Regions from separate parts of the Pseudomonas corni genome, predicted to be linked through region 2. Evidence: predicted binding sites of a transcription regulator. Region 2 holds the regulator's gene; the other holds the start of a gene.
The links. Region 2 encodes FliA, which starts transcription of late flagellar genes. Its sites were predicted from a motif close to CTAAAGTTTNNNNNNNNNNNGCCGNTAA; they were not measured.
Positions count from the first base shown of each region.

Region 1: the regulator FliA is predicted to act here: its motif matches at 3,567-3,594, upstream of ACWKV9_RS01515 (methyl-accepting chemotaxis protein).

Region 1 is NZ_JBSKHW010000001.1:340,429-349,326, reverse strand. Features, by position in the region: gene ACWKV9_RS01525 (NAD(P)H-dependent oxidoreductase) at 1-701, opposite strand, end outside; gene ACWKV9_RS01520 (LysR family transcriptional regulator) at 787-1,695, shown strand; gene ACWKV9_RS01515 (methyl-accepting chemotaxis protein) at 1,723-3,519, opposite strand; gene katG (catalase/peroxidase HPI) at 3,825-6,095, opposite strand; gene ACWKV9_RS01505 (acyltransferase family protein) at 6,321-8,342, opposite strand; gene ACWKV9_RS01500 (TonB-dependent siderophore receptor) at 8,772-8,898, shown strand, end outside.
Region 2 is NZ_JBSKHW010000011.1:126,230-135,127, forward strand. Features, by position in the region: gene flhA (flagellar biosynthesis protein FlhA) at 1-999, shown strand, start outside; gene flhF (flagellar biosynthesis GTPase FlhF) at 1,011-2,363, shown strand; gene fleN (flagellar synthesis regulator FleN) at 2,482-3,315, shown strand; gene fliA (RNA polymerase sigma factor FliA) at 3,312-4,052, shown strand; gene ACWKV9_RS17815 (chemotaxis response regulator CheY) at 4,319-4,693, shown strand; gene ACWKV9_RS17820 (protein phosphatase CheZ) at 4,713-5,501, shown strand; gene ACWKV9_RS17825 (chemotaxis protein CheA) at 5,621-7,876, shown strand; gene ACWKV9_RS17830 (protein-glutamate methylesterase/protein-glutamine glutaminase) at 7,926-8,898, shown strand, end outside.

The DNA of each region.
Region 1 (8,898 bases), on a different contig from region 2:
TCCCCTCCATTTTGCTGCCGAAATGCGATCGGCGGCGTGGTACACAGATCATCCAGCCGCCGACCCAGCGCCTCACAGGTCTCGGCAAACCGGACCTCATCGACACGGCTGGTGCGATACACCAGAAACGGCGGCAGCACCTCAAAACCGGGGTAATGCAAAACCCCATGCTGGATCGGAAACAACAGATCCTCCATCGGACCATTGATTCCGCGCTCGGAATAATGGGATTCCCAGCCACCCATGGTCACCATCAGCATCGCGCGCTTGCCGCCCATGGCGCCCTCCCCATAACGCTTACCCCAACGCGCATCCGAATGCTCGCCGACGCCATAGGCGAATCCGTACGCGTAGACCCGCTCGACCCAACCCTTGAGAATCGCCGGCATCGAAAACCACCACAGCGGAAACTGCAAAATCACGGCATCAGCCCAGCGCAGTTTTTCCTGCTCACGGCTGATGTCTTCGCGCTGACGACCGTTGGCGAATGCGTGCTTTGAGTCCAGAGAAGGATTGAAACGCTCACCCAGAGGCGGGTCCTGGCTGTCATCGGCATCGACCGTCGCTTTCCATTCCATGGCGTACAAGTCCGAGACCTGCACCACATGGCCAGCCGCTTCGAGCCGCGTGACGGTAAAATCCTTGAGCGAACCATTCAGCGACTTCGGTTCGGGATGGGCGTAAACAATCAGAACATTCATGGCATGACCTCCGGTTACTGAGGCATGCACAATGAAACCACGGCGGGTATATTGGAAATGAATATCTAATATCCCAGGTATAGCCGTGAACAATCTCCAGCGCTTGGACCTCAACTTGTTGGTCACCCTCGACGTTCTGCTCACCGAGCACAACGTCACTCGTGCGGCCGAGCGTTTGCACCTGTCGCAGCCCTCGGTCAGCGTGCATCTGGCCAAGCTGCGCGACATCTTCGGCGATCCGCTGTTGTTGCCCGGCCCAAGGGGCATGCAACCAACGGCCCGAGCTGACGAGCTGCGCGAGCCCCTGAGATTGGCGCTCGAAGGACTGGGGCGCGCGGTTGCGCCTGTTGCCCCCTTCTCTCCCGCTGAGGCGACGAATACTTGGCGCATAGGGGCAGCAGACTACGGCGAATCGACCATCGTCCTGCCAGCCCTGAAGCGACTTCGCTGTGACGCACCGCTCACCCAATTGGCCGTCCTCGACCTGAGTCCTTCCCGCGTGTTCAAACACGCCGAGCAAGGCGCTATCGACCTTGCGCTTCAATCGGCCGACGATGCACCGTCCGGCCTTCACCGACAATCCTTGTTCAAGGAGCGCTACGTACTCGTAGGACGCGTCGGCCATCCGCGTCTGAAGCAACGCATGACGGTGCAAGACTTCTGCGATCTGGAACACGTTCTGGTTTCCAAAGATGGCAGCGGCGGGTTCTATGGCGTGACAGACAAATCGCTGGCAGAGGTCGGACTCACACGCCGTGTGGCGCTGTCGGTGCCGCATTTCCTGTTCGCGTTGTCAGTGCTGGCAAGCACCGATCTCGTCGCGATGCTGCCCTCACGACTGGTGCTGGGGAGAAGTGATCTACAAGCGGTCGAGGCCCCGGTTCAAGTGCCGGGGTTCGAGATGGTGATGGTGTGGCACGAGCGCGTACATCGGGATGGGGCAAACCAGTGGTTGCGTGGGGTGTTTGGCGCAGATGTGGCGGGTCGGGCATGACGCGCCGCCTGCACACGCCCGCCAGCCTCAATCGGCGAGCAATACCGCCGCGTCGAATCCCAGGCGCAAGTTGCCCCAATGCCGTCCCTCGAAGAAGAACGGCACGTCGATCTCGGTCATGATTTCGCCGGTATCACGCAGGTAAGTCTGCAGCAGGAAGCGTTGTTTATTGCTGGCCGCACGCAGGCCGATGGGGTCGGAGAACATGCGCTTGTTCCGGCAGACCGGCAGGTCAACGTCGCGATTGCCCGTAGGCTGTTTCGACACCCAGCTGTTGTTCACCGGGCAATAACCCTTGGCATCGACAATGAACGAGACTTTGCCGCCGCGCGTGCCTTTGGTCAGCGCATCGCACGCTTCCTGACAGACCTGGGCAAAGCGCTCTGTGTAGCTGGTCATGTATTGCTTCGGATCGGTATTGGGGATCAATTTGTAGGTTTGATCGAACAGGTTGACCCCTTGTTTCTGCAGCTCGGCCAGGCGTAATTGCAGCCCGTCGCGGCATTGACTGGCGCGCGTGATGGCTGCGTCCAGCGGGCCGTGGCCCAATACGAATTTGCCCAGCAGTGCCTGTACTTTTTCTGCCACGCCGGACAGATCGCGGGTAGCGGTCGCCGAATGCTGCATGCGCTGGTCGATGGACTGGCTGTCGGCATGGATTTGCGTGACGCGCTCATTGATCCCTGTGTTGCTGTCGGCAAATTGCTGGATGTGTCCGGCGATGTCGGCAAGCTTGCCGTTGGTGGACTCAAAATCCGTGATCATGCTTTCAAAATGCCCGGAGGCGCGCTCGACAACCTTCTGGGTTTCCCGGGCGCTGTGACTGATCTGCGTGGTTTGCTCGTGGGTCGAGCCGACTTCCAGCAGCATGGCGTCGATGTTTTGCGAGATGTCATCGGTGGCACGGCTGACGTTCTGCGCCAACGTACGCACTTCATCAGCCACTACCGCAAAGCCACGGCCACTCTCCCCCGCACGCGCCGCTTCGATGGCCGCATTGAGCGCCAGCAAGTTGGTCTGTGAGGAAATCTGCTGGATCAGGCCAACGATGGATTTGATGCTCGACGAGCGTTGATTCAGCGCCGACACCAGCGTGCCGAACTCATTAAGACTGCGGGAGATTTCGCTGATGTTGCCGGTCACTTCCAGCAGTTCGGAATAGGAGGCGCGCGCCATGCTCAGGTTCTGCGCGGTAGTGCCGGAAATGCCTTGCGTCTGCAGCGACACCTCTTCGATGCGCCCTACAGCCGTGTTGCTTTGCTCCATCACTTCCCTGGCGAAACGCGCCTGATGAGTGGCGCTGTCGCTGGAATCGCTGATGTTTTTCAGCGAGCGCGCCGACTCGACTGCGATGTGCACGGTCAGCGCCTGAACGTTGCTGATGATCTCTCGCTGTTTGGCCAGAAAACGGTTACAGGTACTGGCCAGCACACGGATTTCATCGTGGGTCAGCAGTGGCAGATCCTTGGACAAATCACCCTCGCCGTTGGCGATTTCTTCCAGGGCATGGGTCATGTAAGTGACCGGCCGCACGATCAGGTGGCGAAAATACCAGACCATGAAACTGACCAGACACAACGTGAACAGCGTGCTGAACAGAATCGCATTACTCAGGCCATCGAGCTTGCCTTCGATCTGCGACAGCAACCCCGCATCCAGCTGCGCAGTGCGTAGCTGCAATAAGATGTCCGCACGGATACTCAGCGCCACCCAGTAGAGCAGGCCACTGACCGCCACCAAAAGAAAAAGGCTCGACAACTTTTTGGTCAACGAGTCGAAAAACTGTCTTTCGATAGACTCGTACAAGGCCTTTAACGTCTGCATGCCGGGGCTCCCTGGGGCAAGGTGGAAAATGGTGCTCTAGGTGATGTGAATCGGCTGTCAGGACGAAAGCTTTAATGAGGGAGTTGGGGCGCAGCCCGTAAGGGGCCGGGAAAGTGCAGATGGTGATGAAATTCGACAGGACGCAGAGCGTCCGCGGCATTACCACGCGGAGCGTGGGAATGATCAAGAAGGCTGAATCAAAAGCCTACGGGAAACTGTAGGAGCGAACTTGTTCGCGAGGCGTCATACCAGATAAACCGACATAACCGCTTCGCCAACACGTTGGCTCCTACACACAGCGGTGTTTACTTCAGATCAAACCGGTCAAGGTTCATCACCTTGGTCCACGCCGCCACGAAGTCCCGCACGAAGCCTTCCTGCGCATCCGCACTGGCGTAAACCTCGGCCAGCGCACGCAGTTGAGCGTGTGAGCCAAACACCAGATCGACGCGCGTCCCGGTCCATTTCACGGCGCCGGTTTTCCGGTCACGACCCTGGAACTCATCTTTACCTGGCGCGACTGCGTTCCACTCGGTCCCCATGTCCAGCAGGTTGAGGAAGAAATCATTGGTCAGCGCTTCTGGGCGCTGGGTGAACGCCCCGTGTTTGCTCTGCCCGACATTGGCATTCAGCACCCGAAGGCCGCCCAACAGCACGGTCATTTCCGGCGCAGTCAATGTCAGCAGTTGCGCTTTATCTACCAGCAACGCCTCGGCCGAAACCGTGTATTTACCCTTCAGATAATTGCGGAAGCCATCGGCGATCGGTTCAAGGAAGCCGAAAGACTCAACATCCGTCTGATCCTGAGAAGCGTCCATACGGCCCGGTGTGAACGGGACTGTCACCGAATGACCGGCATTTTTCGCTGCTTGCTCCACACCCGCACTGCCCGCCAGCACGATCAGGTCGGCCAGTGAAATCTTCTTGCCGCCAGACTGCGCGCCATTGAACTCGCCCTGGATGCCCTCCAGAGTTTGCAGCACTCGCGCCAATTGCTCAGGCTGGTTGGACGGCCAATCCTTCTGCGGCGCGAGACGAATGCGACCACCGTTGGCGCCGCCACGCTTGTCCGAGCCGCGGAACGTCGACGCAGAGGCCCACGCGGTCGATACCAATTGCGAGACTGTCAGCCCAGAAGCCAAGACCTTGGCCTTAAGGGAAGCCACGTCATTTTCATCGACCACGGCGTGATCCAGCTCAGGAATCGGGTCCTGCCACAGCAACTCTTCAGCAGGCATTTCCGGTCCGAGATAACGCGCCAGCGGCCCCATATCACGGTGAGTCAGCTTGAACCAGGCGCGGGAAAACGCATCGGTCAGTTGATCCGGGTTGTCGCGGAAGCGGCGGGCAATCGGCTCGTAGATCGGGTCAAACCGCAGCGCCAGGTCGGAAGTCAGCATGGTGGGGGCGTGGCGTTTCGCTGGATCGTGGGCATCTGGCACCGTGCCCGCGCCGCCGCCATTTTTCGGAATCCACTGGTGCGCACCAGCGGGGCTCTTGGTCAGCTCCCACTCGAAGCGGAACAGGTTTTCCAGGTACTCGTTGCTCCATTTGGTCGGCGTCGAGGTCCAGGTCACTTCCAGGCCGCTGGTGATGGTGTCCGCGCCTTTACCGGTGCCGAAACTGTTCTTCCAGCCAAAGCCTTGTTGCTCGAGGTCTGCCGCTTCTGGCTCAGCGCCGACGTTGTCAGCCGGGCCTGCGCCGTGGGTCTTACCGAAGGCGTGACCACCTGCGATCAGGGCGACGGTTTCTTCGTCGTTCATGGCCATGCGACCGAAGGTTTCGCGGATATCGACGCCAGAGGCCACAGGATCTGGTCGACCCTCCGGGCCTTCTGGGTTCACGTAAATGAGGCCCATCTGCACCGCAGCGAGCGGGTTTTCAAGAATGCGTTCGCCATTATCAGTGCGGCTTTCTTCCTGACCATGCATTTCAGGCTCGGCAACCAGTGTGCCTTCGCCAGGTTGTTGCATGTCTTTTTGCGCGCCGTAACGGTCTTCGCCGCCGAGCCACGTCGTTTCTGCACCCCAGTACACGTCTTCGTCCGGCTCCCAGACGTCGGGACGGCCGCCGGAGAAACCGAAGGTCTTGAAGCCCATGGATTCCAGCGCGACGTTGCCAGTGAGAATGATCAGGTCAGCCCAGGAAATCTTGCGGCCGTATTTCTGTTTGATCGGCCAGATCAGCCGACGTGCCTTGTCGAGGCTGACGTTATCGGGCCAGCTGTTGAGCGGAGCAAAACGTTGCTGCCCTGCCCCTGCACCGCCGCGGCCATCGCCCGTGCGGTAGGTGCCAGCACTGTGCCAGGCCATGCGGATGAACAGCGGGCCGTAGTGTTTGAAGTCTGCTGGCCACCAATCCTGTGAATCAGTCATCAGCGCACGCAGATCTTGTTTGACGGCGGCAAAGTCCAGACTTTTAAATTCTTTGGCGTAGTCGAATTGCTCGCCCATAGGGTCGGAGAGAGCGGAGTGCTGGTGCAGGATTTTCAGATTGAGTTGGTTTGGCCACCAGTCGCGGTTGGTCGTCCCGCCGCCTGCAGCGTGATTAAAGGGGCATTTCGATTCGGTCGACATGACTTTTATTATCCTCACAGGTTGAATCGGCCAGTTTCAGCCGGCACTCGGTCAATACTAGCCGCCTGAGCGCAGACGGCTAATAGATGAAACCAACACCGACGATAGGCTACGTCTTTTACAGTTCAAAGCGGGACGTCAACGCATCTCGATAGCGAAAAAAAAAGGGGCTGATCCACCGCCTTTCAGCTATGAACCAACCCCCGGTTTGAAGCGAATGCCCAGCTATTGAAAAATGCTGGCATCAATGGTGCTGACGATCAGACTGGCCCCGTGTGCGTTGAGATGATTGAAATCTTGATACCACGAACTGTCGTCGCCAATCAGGCAGGTCTGGTCCTTGCAGAACAGATTGTCCAGTGTCACCAGCTTGATGCGGTTGCGCGCGCTTTGACTCTGGAACAGATCACGGGAAAAGCGCTGCAACGCATCGTGCTTGGCCATCGGCACCGACACATCTGACACCAGTTGCAGTTTCTGCTGTTCGGGCTCCTCGCCCAGACGCGCCAGTCGGTAATACAGATTCTTGGGATTGATCACTTGCTGCGGCACCTGCGCGACCACATACACCTGGGTGCCGATGCTGCGATACGCCTCGATCGTGCGATCAAGCGCCGCCGCAAATACCTGACGCGACGCTTCCCGCGATTTGCTGCGGCTTTGCTCGGACACCAAAAAATACTGACTGAGCTCTCTCTGGTCGTAATTGCCGTCGGTATACAGCGTCCAGCGCGAAACAAGCACCAGACGCTTGATCCCATGCGTTTTGACGTATTCAAATTCCCGTTCAGCCAAGCGGGTACAGACGCCGGGGGCATAGTTGCCATTGGCGACATCAAGCCCCATCAGCGGCGGGCAACCTCCGAGTCCGATATGCACGATGGTTTCGCCACGGCCCTTGGCCGCCGCATCGAACGCCGGCAGCAGCGCCTCCGAATGGCTGTCGCCAAACACCGCCATATCGGGGCTCGCTTGCGTATTGGCCATGCCGAACAGACAGAAATCCACCACGCCGCTTTTGCCATCGTCATTGCTGGCGCAGTGGCTGCGGATATCGGTTTCGGCAAACTCGCTGTCCAGCCCCCGGTCGATATTGAAGCGCTGGCTGAAGCCATTGCTCATATAACCGGAGAGGCCGAAGCCGATGAACAGCACCGAACCCAAGGCGCCCAAAGCAAATATCCGCTGCCGACTGAACGTGGCTTTTTGTCGAAATGCCTGTTCGATGAATCGCCAGCTCAGGTAGGCCAGCAGTAGCGAAAACGCAGCCAAGACCAACATGACGGCAACTGAGGGTTCTTTCAGCGTGCTCTGCCGCGCGAAAGCGAATACCGGTTGATGCCAGAGATAGGCGCTGTAACTGATCAGCCCGATAAAGACGAAGCCGCGACTGCTCAACAAACGACCCACCCATGTCTGAGGGGTGGCAAACAGGATGATCAATGCCGCGCCCAGCGTAGGTACAAGCGCATGCAAGCCCGGGAATTCGGTGCCGCTGTCGAAAGCAAATACGGCGTAGGCAATCAGACCAAGCCCAAGCAGCGTAGCGAACTGGTTGATCGGGGCGTGAGCGTTTTCGACACGTGGCCGCCAGGAAAAATAAAAGGCGATGAACGATCCCACCAGCAGCTCCCAGGCGCGGGCGTGCAGCAGATAGAAACTCGTGCTTGATCCCTGCGACGCGCCGATTTGCGCCATGGTCAGGCTGGCAACCGCGCCCACTGCCAGCAACGCGACAATCCAGGGGCGACCTAATTTCCAGGTCATCATCAGCAACAGTGGGAACAGCACGTAATACTGCTCCTCCACCGCCAGGGTCCAGGTGTGCAACAGCGGTTTGAGTTCAGCGGAGGCGTCGAAGTAGCCGCTTTCAAGCCAGAACAGCAGGTTCGACGAAAAGATCGGCACCGCCACCAGGCTCTTGGCGAAGTATTTGAAGTCCGGCGGGTCGAGGATCAGCCACGCCGCCGGCAAGCAGATCAGCATCATCACGAACAGCGACGGGAGAATGCGTCGGGCGCGGCGCTCGTAGAACGTCACCAGAGAAAACTTACCGGCGAGCATTTCTGACAGGATGATCGAAGTGATCAGGTAGCCCGAGATGACGAAAAACACATCGACCCCGACAAATCCTCCGGAGAACACATGCAGGCCGGAGTGAAACAGGATGACGGGGATGACAGCGACCGCGCGCAGCCCATCGACTTCGGGGCGGTACTTGAGTGCAGGGTTATGAACGTTCCCCATGATCGGGATCTTCCTTGGCAATGAACGGGCGATGACAGGTGATGGCAAGGCCATTGGCAGTACAAAACGAAGCCAAGCGACATCACGAGCTCACGCGGGACGGAAAATCCAGACGTAGCTACCGCTAGCACATTTAGTTGAGATGACGAGTGCCGCAGAAAGCGGCGAAGAAAGGGTTTGAAGCAGAATTTCTGGCGAACGCTGATTTTTTACAGGAGCCGGGAAAGCCTGTCCAGCGCGCGGGACGAATGTGCGCCCAAGCCGATAAAACGGAAAGATCAGGCCCTAAAAAGCTCGCTATCTGTATCAAAAAAGAAACACTTCCGACATGCGATAGAGATACTTCTGACATTGATTCTCACTTGAGACTTACACATAATTGCGAATAGTCCTCATTTGAAAGATCGACTTTCGGAGTTTTGTCAGTCCATGCGCATCTTGTCTCCCGTTTCACCCCACGTCCTTTCGTTCATCGCCCTCGGTATTTTCAACAGCGCCTACGCGGCCGATACCACGTTGAATCTGCCGAGCACTGACATCAGCTCCACTGCGGTCA
Region 2 (8,898 bases):
TATCGCCTGATTCCGCTAGTGGATCGTAATCAGGGTGGTCAACTGCTGGCGCGGATCAAGGGCGTGCGCAAGAAGCTCTCCCAGGAACTGGGCTTTCTGATGCCGACCGTACACATTCGCGACAACCTGGATCTGGCGCCCAGCGCCTATCGCCTGACGCTGATGGGCGTGACCCTGGCCGAAGCGGAGATCTATCCGGATCGCGAACTGGCGATCAATCCCGGTCAGGTGTTTGGCAGTCTCAACGGCATCAACGCCAAAGACCCGGCGTTTGGTCTGGAAGCGGTGTGGATCGAAGTCAGCCAGCGCGCCCAGGCGCAGTCGCTGGGATACACCGTGGTAGACGCCAGCACGGTAGTTGCCACGCACTTGAACCAGATTCTCTACAAGCACTCTCATGAGCTGATCGGGCACGAGGAAGTCCAGCAATTGATGCAATTGCTGGCCAAAGGCTCTCCCAAGCTGGCCGAAGAGTTGGTGCCCGGCATTCTGTCGCTCTCGGCGCTGCTCAAAGTATTGCAGGCGCTATTGGCCGAACAGGTGCCGGTGCGCGATATCCGCAGCATTGCCGAAGCCATCGCCAACAACGCTGCGCGGAGTCAAGATACCGCCGCATTGGTGGCGGCCGTACGGGTCGGTTTGTCCCGCGCAATCGTGCAAAGCATTGTAGGCATTGAGCCGGAGCTGCCTGTTATCACGCTCGAGCCAAGGTTGGAACAGATATTGCTAAATAGTCTGCAGAAGGCAGGGCAAGGTCAGGAAGAAGGCGTTCTGCTCGAACCGAGCATGGCTGAGAAGCTGCAACGCTCGTTGATCGAAGCAGCACAGCGTCAGGAGATGCAGGGCCAGCCGGTTATTTTGTTGGTTGCAGGTCCAGTTCGCGCCATGTTGTCGCGGTTTGGACGTCTGGCTGTACCGAACCTGCATGTGTTGGCGTATCAGGAAATTCCTGACAACAAGCAAGTCACCATCGTAGCGACTGTCGGGCCTAACGGCTGAGGTAGTGAGTCATGCAAGTTAAGCGTTTTTTCGCCGCCGACATGAGACAAGCCATGAAACTGGTTCGAGATGAATTGGGCGCCGAAGCGGCCATCATCGGTAACCGGCGGATCGCTGGCGGCGTGGAACTGACTGCCGCGCTCGACTACAAGCTGTCGGCGCTGGCGCCGCGTGTCCCCAACATTGAGCTCGAAGACGAACTGCGCAAGACGCAATCGCGCATCGTCTCCGCCCAGGCTGAACTTAGCACCCGAACCGAATCGGACACCTCGTCCAACCGCCAGCTGTTCACCGGCCTGCCGTCGAGCGATGACCAGAAGCACATCGAGCCGACGCTGGACGAACCGTTCCGCCCGTCGGTCCATGCAGCCGTCGCGGCGGACCGTGCCGAACGCGCAGCGCTGGCCGAACCTGCGATGGGCCAGCGGGCCTACGATTCGATGCGCTCGGAATTGAATGGCCTGCGCGAGCTGCTGGAAGTTCAGCTTGGCTCCCTGGCGTGGAACCAGCTGCAAGGCAGTCGTCCGTCCCAGGCCAATTTGTGGCGCCGCCTGCAACGCGTCGGCCTGTCGGGTCCGTTGTCTCGCGACTTGCTGGCGATGGTGCCGAATACCGATGATCAACAACACGCCTGGCGCATGCTGCTGGCCCATCTGGCGCGTATGATCGCAACGCCGGATGTCGAGCCGCTCGAAGAGGGCGGTGTGATTGCCATGGTCGGCCCTGCCGGCATGGGCAAAACCACTACGCTGGCCAAGCTTGCAGCGCGCTACGTACTCAAATACGGCGCGCAGAATATTGCGCTGGTGAGCATGGACAGTTTCCGGATCGGTGCTCAGGAACAACTGAAAACCCTGGGACGCATTTTGAATGTACCGGTGACCCACGTCGATCCGGGGCAATCCCTGGCTCAGGCGCTGGAACCGTTACTGCGCAAGCGCGTGGTGCTGATCGATACCGCAGGCCTTCAAGCCAGCGATCCGGCCCTGCGTATGCAGCTTGAAAGTCTGGCAGGGCGCGGCATCAAGTCGCGCAACTATCTGGTACTGGCGACAACCAGCCAGAAGCAGGTCCTGTCAGCGGCTTATCACAGTTACAAACGTTGCGGTCTGGCCGGGTGCATCCTGACCAAGCTGGACGAAACAGCCAGCCTCGGTGAGGTGTTGAGTCTGGCGATCAGTCACGAGCTGCCTGTGGCCTATCTTACCGATGGTCCACGGATACCGGATGATCTGCATTTGCCGCGTCGGCACCAGTTGGTGAGTCGAGCGGTCAGCGTGCAGATGCAGGAAGAGCCTAGCGAGGAAGCGATGGCTGATATGTTTGCGGATCTTTACCACAACCCAGGCAAGCGTGTGGGTTAGGTGAAGAATATGACACGGGAATATACCCACTTCGATGGTCTGCCAGGCATTGTTCAAACAACAAACGTGCAGCCCGACATGTGGCTTAGGTCTAAGCAAGACAAGGTAAACAATTAACATGGGCAGCATGCATCCCGTACAGGTTATCGCAGTGACCGGTGGCAAAGGTGGCGTAGGCAAGACGAACGTGTCAGTGAACCTTTCACTGGCGCTGGCCGAGCTTGGACGCCGCGTCATGTTGCTGGACGCCGATCTGGGTCTGGCCAACGTCGACGTGCTGCTGGGACTTACCCCGAAACGCACCCTGGCCGACGTCATCGAAGGTCGATGCGAGCTGCGTGACGTCCTGCTGCAAGGCCCGGGCGGCATTCGCATCGTGCCGGCAGCGTCCGGCACTCAGAGCATGGTTCATCTGACGCCCGCGCAGCATGCCGGTCTGATTCAGGCCTTCAGCGACATCGGCGACAACCTCGACGTGCTGGTGATCGACACCGCCGCCGGGATCGGTGAGTCAGTGGTGAGCTTCGTGCGCGCCGCTCAGGAAGTGTTGCTGGTGGTCTGCGACGAGCCGACTTCCATCACCGACGCCTACGCGCTGATCAAGCTGCTCAATCGCGATTACGGCATGAACCGTTTTCGGGTCCTGGCCAACATGGCCCAGAGCCCGCAGGAAGGGCGCAATCTTTTCGCCAAACTGACCAAGGTCACCGATCGTTTCCTGGACGTTGCCCTGCAGTACGTCGGCGCCGTGCCGTATGACGAATGCGTGCGCAAGGCCGTGCAGAAACAACGTGCGGTGTACGAGGCGTTTCCGCGTTCCAAATGCTCGCTGGCCTTCAAGGCCATCGCGCAGAAAGTGGACACCTGGCCGCTCCCGGCAAACCCGCGCGGACATCTGGAATTTTTCGTCGAACGTCTGGTGCATCACACCAGCGCAGGGCCCGTGTCATGACAGCAAGTGGGTATCGCATGTACAGCAAATCATCCCGTGATTCCCAATACGAGCTGATCGAGCGCTATGCGCCTCTGGTCAAGCGAATTGCCTACCACTTGCTGGCGCGTCTGCCAGCGAGCGTGCAGGTCGAGGATTTGATCCAGGCCGGCATGATTGGCTTGCTCGAAGTGTCGACCAAGTACGACTCCACCAAAGGCGCAAGTTTCGAGACCTACGCCGGGATTCGCATCCGTGGCGCGATGCTCGACGAGGTGCGCAAGGGTGATTGGGCGCCGCGTTCGGTGCATCGCAACACGCGCATGGTCAGTGACGCGATTCGCTCAATTGAAGCAAAAACCGGCCGTGACGCTAAAGATCACGAGGTTGCGGCCGAACTCCAATTGAGTCTCGATGATTACTACGGGATTTTGAACGATACCTTGGGCAGCCGACTGTTCAGTTTCGACGACCTGCTACAGGACGGCGAACATGAAGGGCTGCATGAGGACGGCGCAAGCCAGTCGCTCGAGCCGTCGCGTGACCTGGAAGATGAACGTTTCCAGAGCGCGTTGGCAGAGGCCATTGCCAATCTGCCAGAGCGTGAACGCCTGGTGTTGGCGCTGTACTACGACGAAGAGCTGAACCTCAAGGAAATCGGTGAGGTCCTGGGTGTCAGCGAATCGCGGGTCAGTCAGTTACACAGCCAGTGCGCAGCTCGTTTGCGAGGGCGTTTGGGAGAATGGCGAGCGCGTTGACAGGCAGCGCTGCGGACCCTGTTGGGGCTCGTGTTACCTGTAAAGCCGGCTGTGCAGAGCGTTCGTGGGAAACAAGAGAGACAAGGCTTGCGCCGGTCAGCGCAGACGCACCTCGCGTGCGTCGCGCCGTGGTTCATGCCTGTTGATTTGCCAAGCCCGTCGTCGTTTCGTGCAGCCCGGTCAGCGAGCTGTACCGGTTTTGATTGAACGCGCGTCCAGGTGCTGGACGCGTTAAAGACTGCTTGGAGGTCGAATTGGACAAGAACATGAAAATCCTCATCGTTGATGACTTCTCAACGATGCGGCGGATCATAAAAAACCTGTTGCGTGACCTTGGGTTCACCAACACGGCCGAAGCAGATGACGGCACAACCGCATTGCCGATGCTGCAAAGTGGCTCTTTTGACTTTCTGGTAACGGACTGGAACATGCCTGGCATGTCCGGCATCGACCTGTTGCGTCAAGTGCGTGCCGACGAGCGCCTGCGCAGCTTGCCGGTGTTGATGGTCACCGCTGAAGCCAAGCGTGAGCAGATCATCGAAGCCGCCCAGGCCGGGGTAAACGGCTACGTGGTCAAGCCTTTCACAGCGCAAGTGCTGAAAGAAAAAATCGAGAAGATATTCGAGCGCGTCAATAGCTGATGTTCGCTGCGAGGGCGCTATGGATTCCAAAGATTCGACAATGGGTGACTTTGAGTCGACCCTGAAGAAACACGCACAAGAGCTGGTCGCAAGCCTTGAAAAAGGTAAGTTCGGCGAAGCCGTGCAACTGATCCATGAGCTGAACCAGACCCGCGATCGCGGCCTGTATCAGGAAGTCGGCAAGCTGACGCGTGAGCTGCACAGCGCCATCGTCAACTTCCAGATCGACCCGACCATGCCCCAAGCCGAAGAAGTGTCGCAGATCACCGACGCCACTGAACGCTTGTCGTACGTGGTCCGGCTGACCGAAAACGCGGCCAACCGCACCATGGATCTGGTGGAGCAAAGCACCCCCTTGATGAACGGACTCACGGCCGACGCCAAAGCGTTAAGCGCCGATTGGGGCCGCTTCATGCGTCGCGAAATCGGTGCCGAGGAGTTTCGCGATCTGGCTAAACGTGTCGACGGTTTCCTGACACGCAGCGAGCAGGAAACCCACGAGGTTGCCGGCCACCTGAACAACATCTTGTTGGCTCAGGATTACCAGGACCTCACCGGTCAGGTGATCAAGCGCGTGACCCAGTTGGTGACCGAAGTCGAAAGCAATCTGCTCAAGCTGGTGCTCATGGCCAGCCAGGTCGACCGCTTTGCCGGCATCGAACACGACCAGGAATTGTTCCGTCAGCAAAAAGAACAAGAAAAACTTCATTCCAAGGGTGAAGGTCCGCAGATTCATGCCGATAAACGTGAAGACGTCGTATCCGGTCAGGATGATGTAGACGATCTGCTATCCAGCCTGGGTTTCTAGGTTCTGAGTCAGAAAGCGTTGTGAGCCTGTTGCCTGTTGATTGACCGCACGGCTCACCCGCTGACGACTTCGCGCATGACCTGGATCGGTTGACGGTTAATTTTAGGAGCACCCCCCCAATGAGCTTCGGCGCCGATGAAGAAATCCTTCAGGATTTTCTGGTTGAGGCCGGCGAGATTCTGGAGCAACTGTCCGAGCAACTGGTCGAGCTGGAAAGCCGACCGGATGACGCTGACTTGCTCAATGCAATTTTTCGCGGTTTTCACACTGTAAAAGGGGGCGCCGGCTTCCTCCAGCTCAACGAGCTGGTTGAATGCTGCCACATCGCGGAAAACGTCTTCGACATCCTGCGCAAAGGTGAGCGCCGGGTCGATTCCGAGCTCATGGACGTGGTGCTTGAAGCGCTGGATGCGGTCAATGCGATGTTTGGCGAAGTGCGCGAGCGCACCGACGTCACCCCAGCAACGCCTGAGCTGCTCGCCGCACTGGCGCGTCTGGCCGAACCTGCGTCTGCTGATCAAGTCGCGGCTGCACCGGTGGTGGCCGAGCCTGTGGCTGAAGCGTCCGATGACATCACTGACGACGAATTCGAACAACTGCTGGACTCGCTCAATGCGGTCAAGGCACAGGCTGCCGGCGGCAATGTGTCTGCGCCGATTGCTGCACCTGTCGCCCCTGCTGCGCCCGCCGCAACTGCCGCAGCTGCGAGCGACGACATCACCGACGCTGAATTTGAATCGCTGCTCGACCAGCTGCACGGCAAAGGTCAGTTCGCCGTAGACGCCGTTGCGGCCCCAGCGCCCGCTGCTGCGGTGGCCCCGGTCGCCAATACTTCGTCGGATGAAATCACCGACGACGAATTTGAAGCGTTGCTGGATCAGTTGCACGGCAAGGGTAGTTTTTCCGCCGAGCCCGTCGCGAGTGCCCCGGCGGCTGCGTCTGCACCCGCCACGCCTGTTGCCCCCGCTGCGCCTGTCGCTGCCAGTGGCAAGCCGTCGGACGAAATCACCGACAACGAATTCGAAGACTTGCTCGACCAACTGCACGGCAAAGGCAAGTTCGAGCCGGATGCCATCGTCAGTGCCCCAGCTCCCGTCAAGAAAGCTGAGCCTGCCAAGGTCGAACCGGCAAAAGCTGCTGCTCCCGTTGCCAGACCTGCTGTGGCACCGGCGAAAGCCGCCGCGCCGGTTGCCGAGAAGTCAGAGGCCGAAACCACCGTGCGCGTCGACACCGCGCGGCTGGACGAAATCATGAACATGGTCGGCGAACTGGTGCTGGTGCGTAACCGCCTGGTGCGCCTGGGTGCCAACAGCTCCGACGAAGCCATGTCCAAGGCCGTGTCCAATCTGGACGTGGTCACCGCTGATTTGCAGACCGCCGTGATGAAGACGCGGATGCAGCCGATCAAGAAAGTCTTCGGCCGCTTCCCGCGACTGGTTCGCGATCTGGCACGTCAGTTGAAGAAAGAAATCGCCCTGGAATTGGTGGGTGAAGAAACCGACCTGGACAAGAACCTGGTTGAAGCGCTGGCCGACCCGCTGGTCCACTTGGTGCGCAACGCCGTCGACCACGGTATCGAGTCGCCGGAGGAGCGCGAGGCGTCGGGCAAGCCCCGAGGCGGCCGCGTCATTCTTTCGGCCGAACAGGAAGGCGATCACATCCTGCTGTCGATTTCCGATGACGGCAAAGGCATGGACCCGGCTGTGCTGCGGGCCATTGCCGTCAAGCGCGGCGTGATGGACAAAGACGCTGCCGACCGCCTGAGCGACAGCGACTGCTACAACCTGATTTTCGCGCCGGGCTTCTCGACAAAGACCGAGATCTCCGACGTGTCGGGCCGTGGCGTGGGCATGGACGTGGTGAAAACCAAGATTGCCCAGCTCAACGGCTCGATCAACATCTACTCGACCAAGGGCCAGGGCTCGAAGATCGTGATCAAGGTGCCGTTGACCCTGGCGATCATGCCGACGCTGATGGTGATGCTGGGCAATCAGGCGTTCGCGTTCCCACTGGTCAACGTCAACGAAATCTTCCACCTGAACCTCTCGACCACCAACGTCGTCGACGGTCAGGAGGTGGTCATCGTCCGCGACAAGGCGCTGCCATTGTTCTACCTCAAGCGCTGGCTGGTCAGCTCTGCCGCTCACGAAGAGCAGCGCGAAGGGCATGTGGTGATCCTCTCGGTGGGTACGCAACGCATCGGCTTTGTCGTCGATCAGTTGGTGGGCCAGGAAGAGGTGGTCATCAAACCGCTGGGCAAGATGTTGCAGGGCACGCCGGGCATGTCGGGCGCCACCATTACCGGTGACGGACGCATCGCGTTGATCCTCGATGTACCGAGCATGCTCAAGCGTTACGCCACGCGGCGTATTTGATTCTGGGCGAACGGGCCTCTCAAAGGTCCGTGGGCTCTATGGAGTGTTTATGGCAGTCAAGGTTCTCGTCGTCGACGATTCAGGGTTTTTCCGTCGCCGTGTCTCGGAAATTCTCTCGTCGGATCCGACCATCCAAGTGGTCGGTACAGCGACTAACGGCAAGGAAGCCATCGAACAAGCCTTGGCGCTCAAGCCTGACGTGATCACCATGGATTACGAGATGCCAATGATGGACGGCATCACGGCGGTGCGTCACATCATGCAGCGCTGCCCGACACCGGTTCTGATGTTTTCCTCGCTGACTCACGAAGGGGCGCGCGTCACTCTTGATGCGCTGGACGCCGGTGCGGTGGATTTCCTGCCGAAAAACTTCGAAGACATCTCGCGCAACCCTGACAAGGTCAAGCAGATGCTCTGCGAAAAGGTCCATTCCATTTCGCGCAGCAATCGCCGCTTCGGCGGTTATTCCAGCACGCCAACACCGGCTGCCATGTCTGCGCCCGCGACGGCCTCGCCGTCAACGACCAGCTCGCTGCACAGCGCTCCCGCTACAACACGCCATGTGCCAACGCCTGCGCCACGTTCAACTGGCCACTCCGCCCATGGCGCATCGGCGCCTCACGCGCCGTCTTCGCCCGCACCTAAACGCAAGGCCTACAAGCTGGTTGCAATTGGCACCTCCACTGGCGGTCCGGTGGCGCTGCAGCGGGTGCTGACGCAACTGCCAGCGAACTTCCCGGCGCCCATTGTGCTGATCCAGCACATGCCGGCGGCATTTACCAAAGCGTTTGCCGAGCGTCTGGACAAGCTGTGCCGCATCAGCGTCAAGGAAGCCGAGGATGGCGACATCCTGCGTCCGGGCCTGGCTCTGCTGGCGCCGGGTGGCAAACAGATGATGGTGGACGGACGCGGCGCGGTGAAAATCCTGCCGGGTGACGAGCGCTTGAACTACAAGCCGTGCGTGGACATCACTTTCGGCTCTGCTGCCAAATCCTATGGCGATAAAGTGCTTGCGGTGGTGT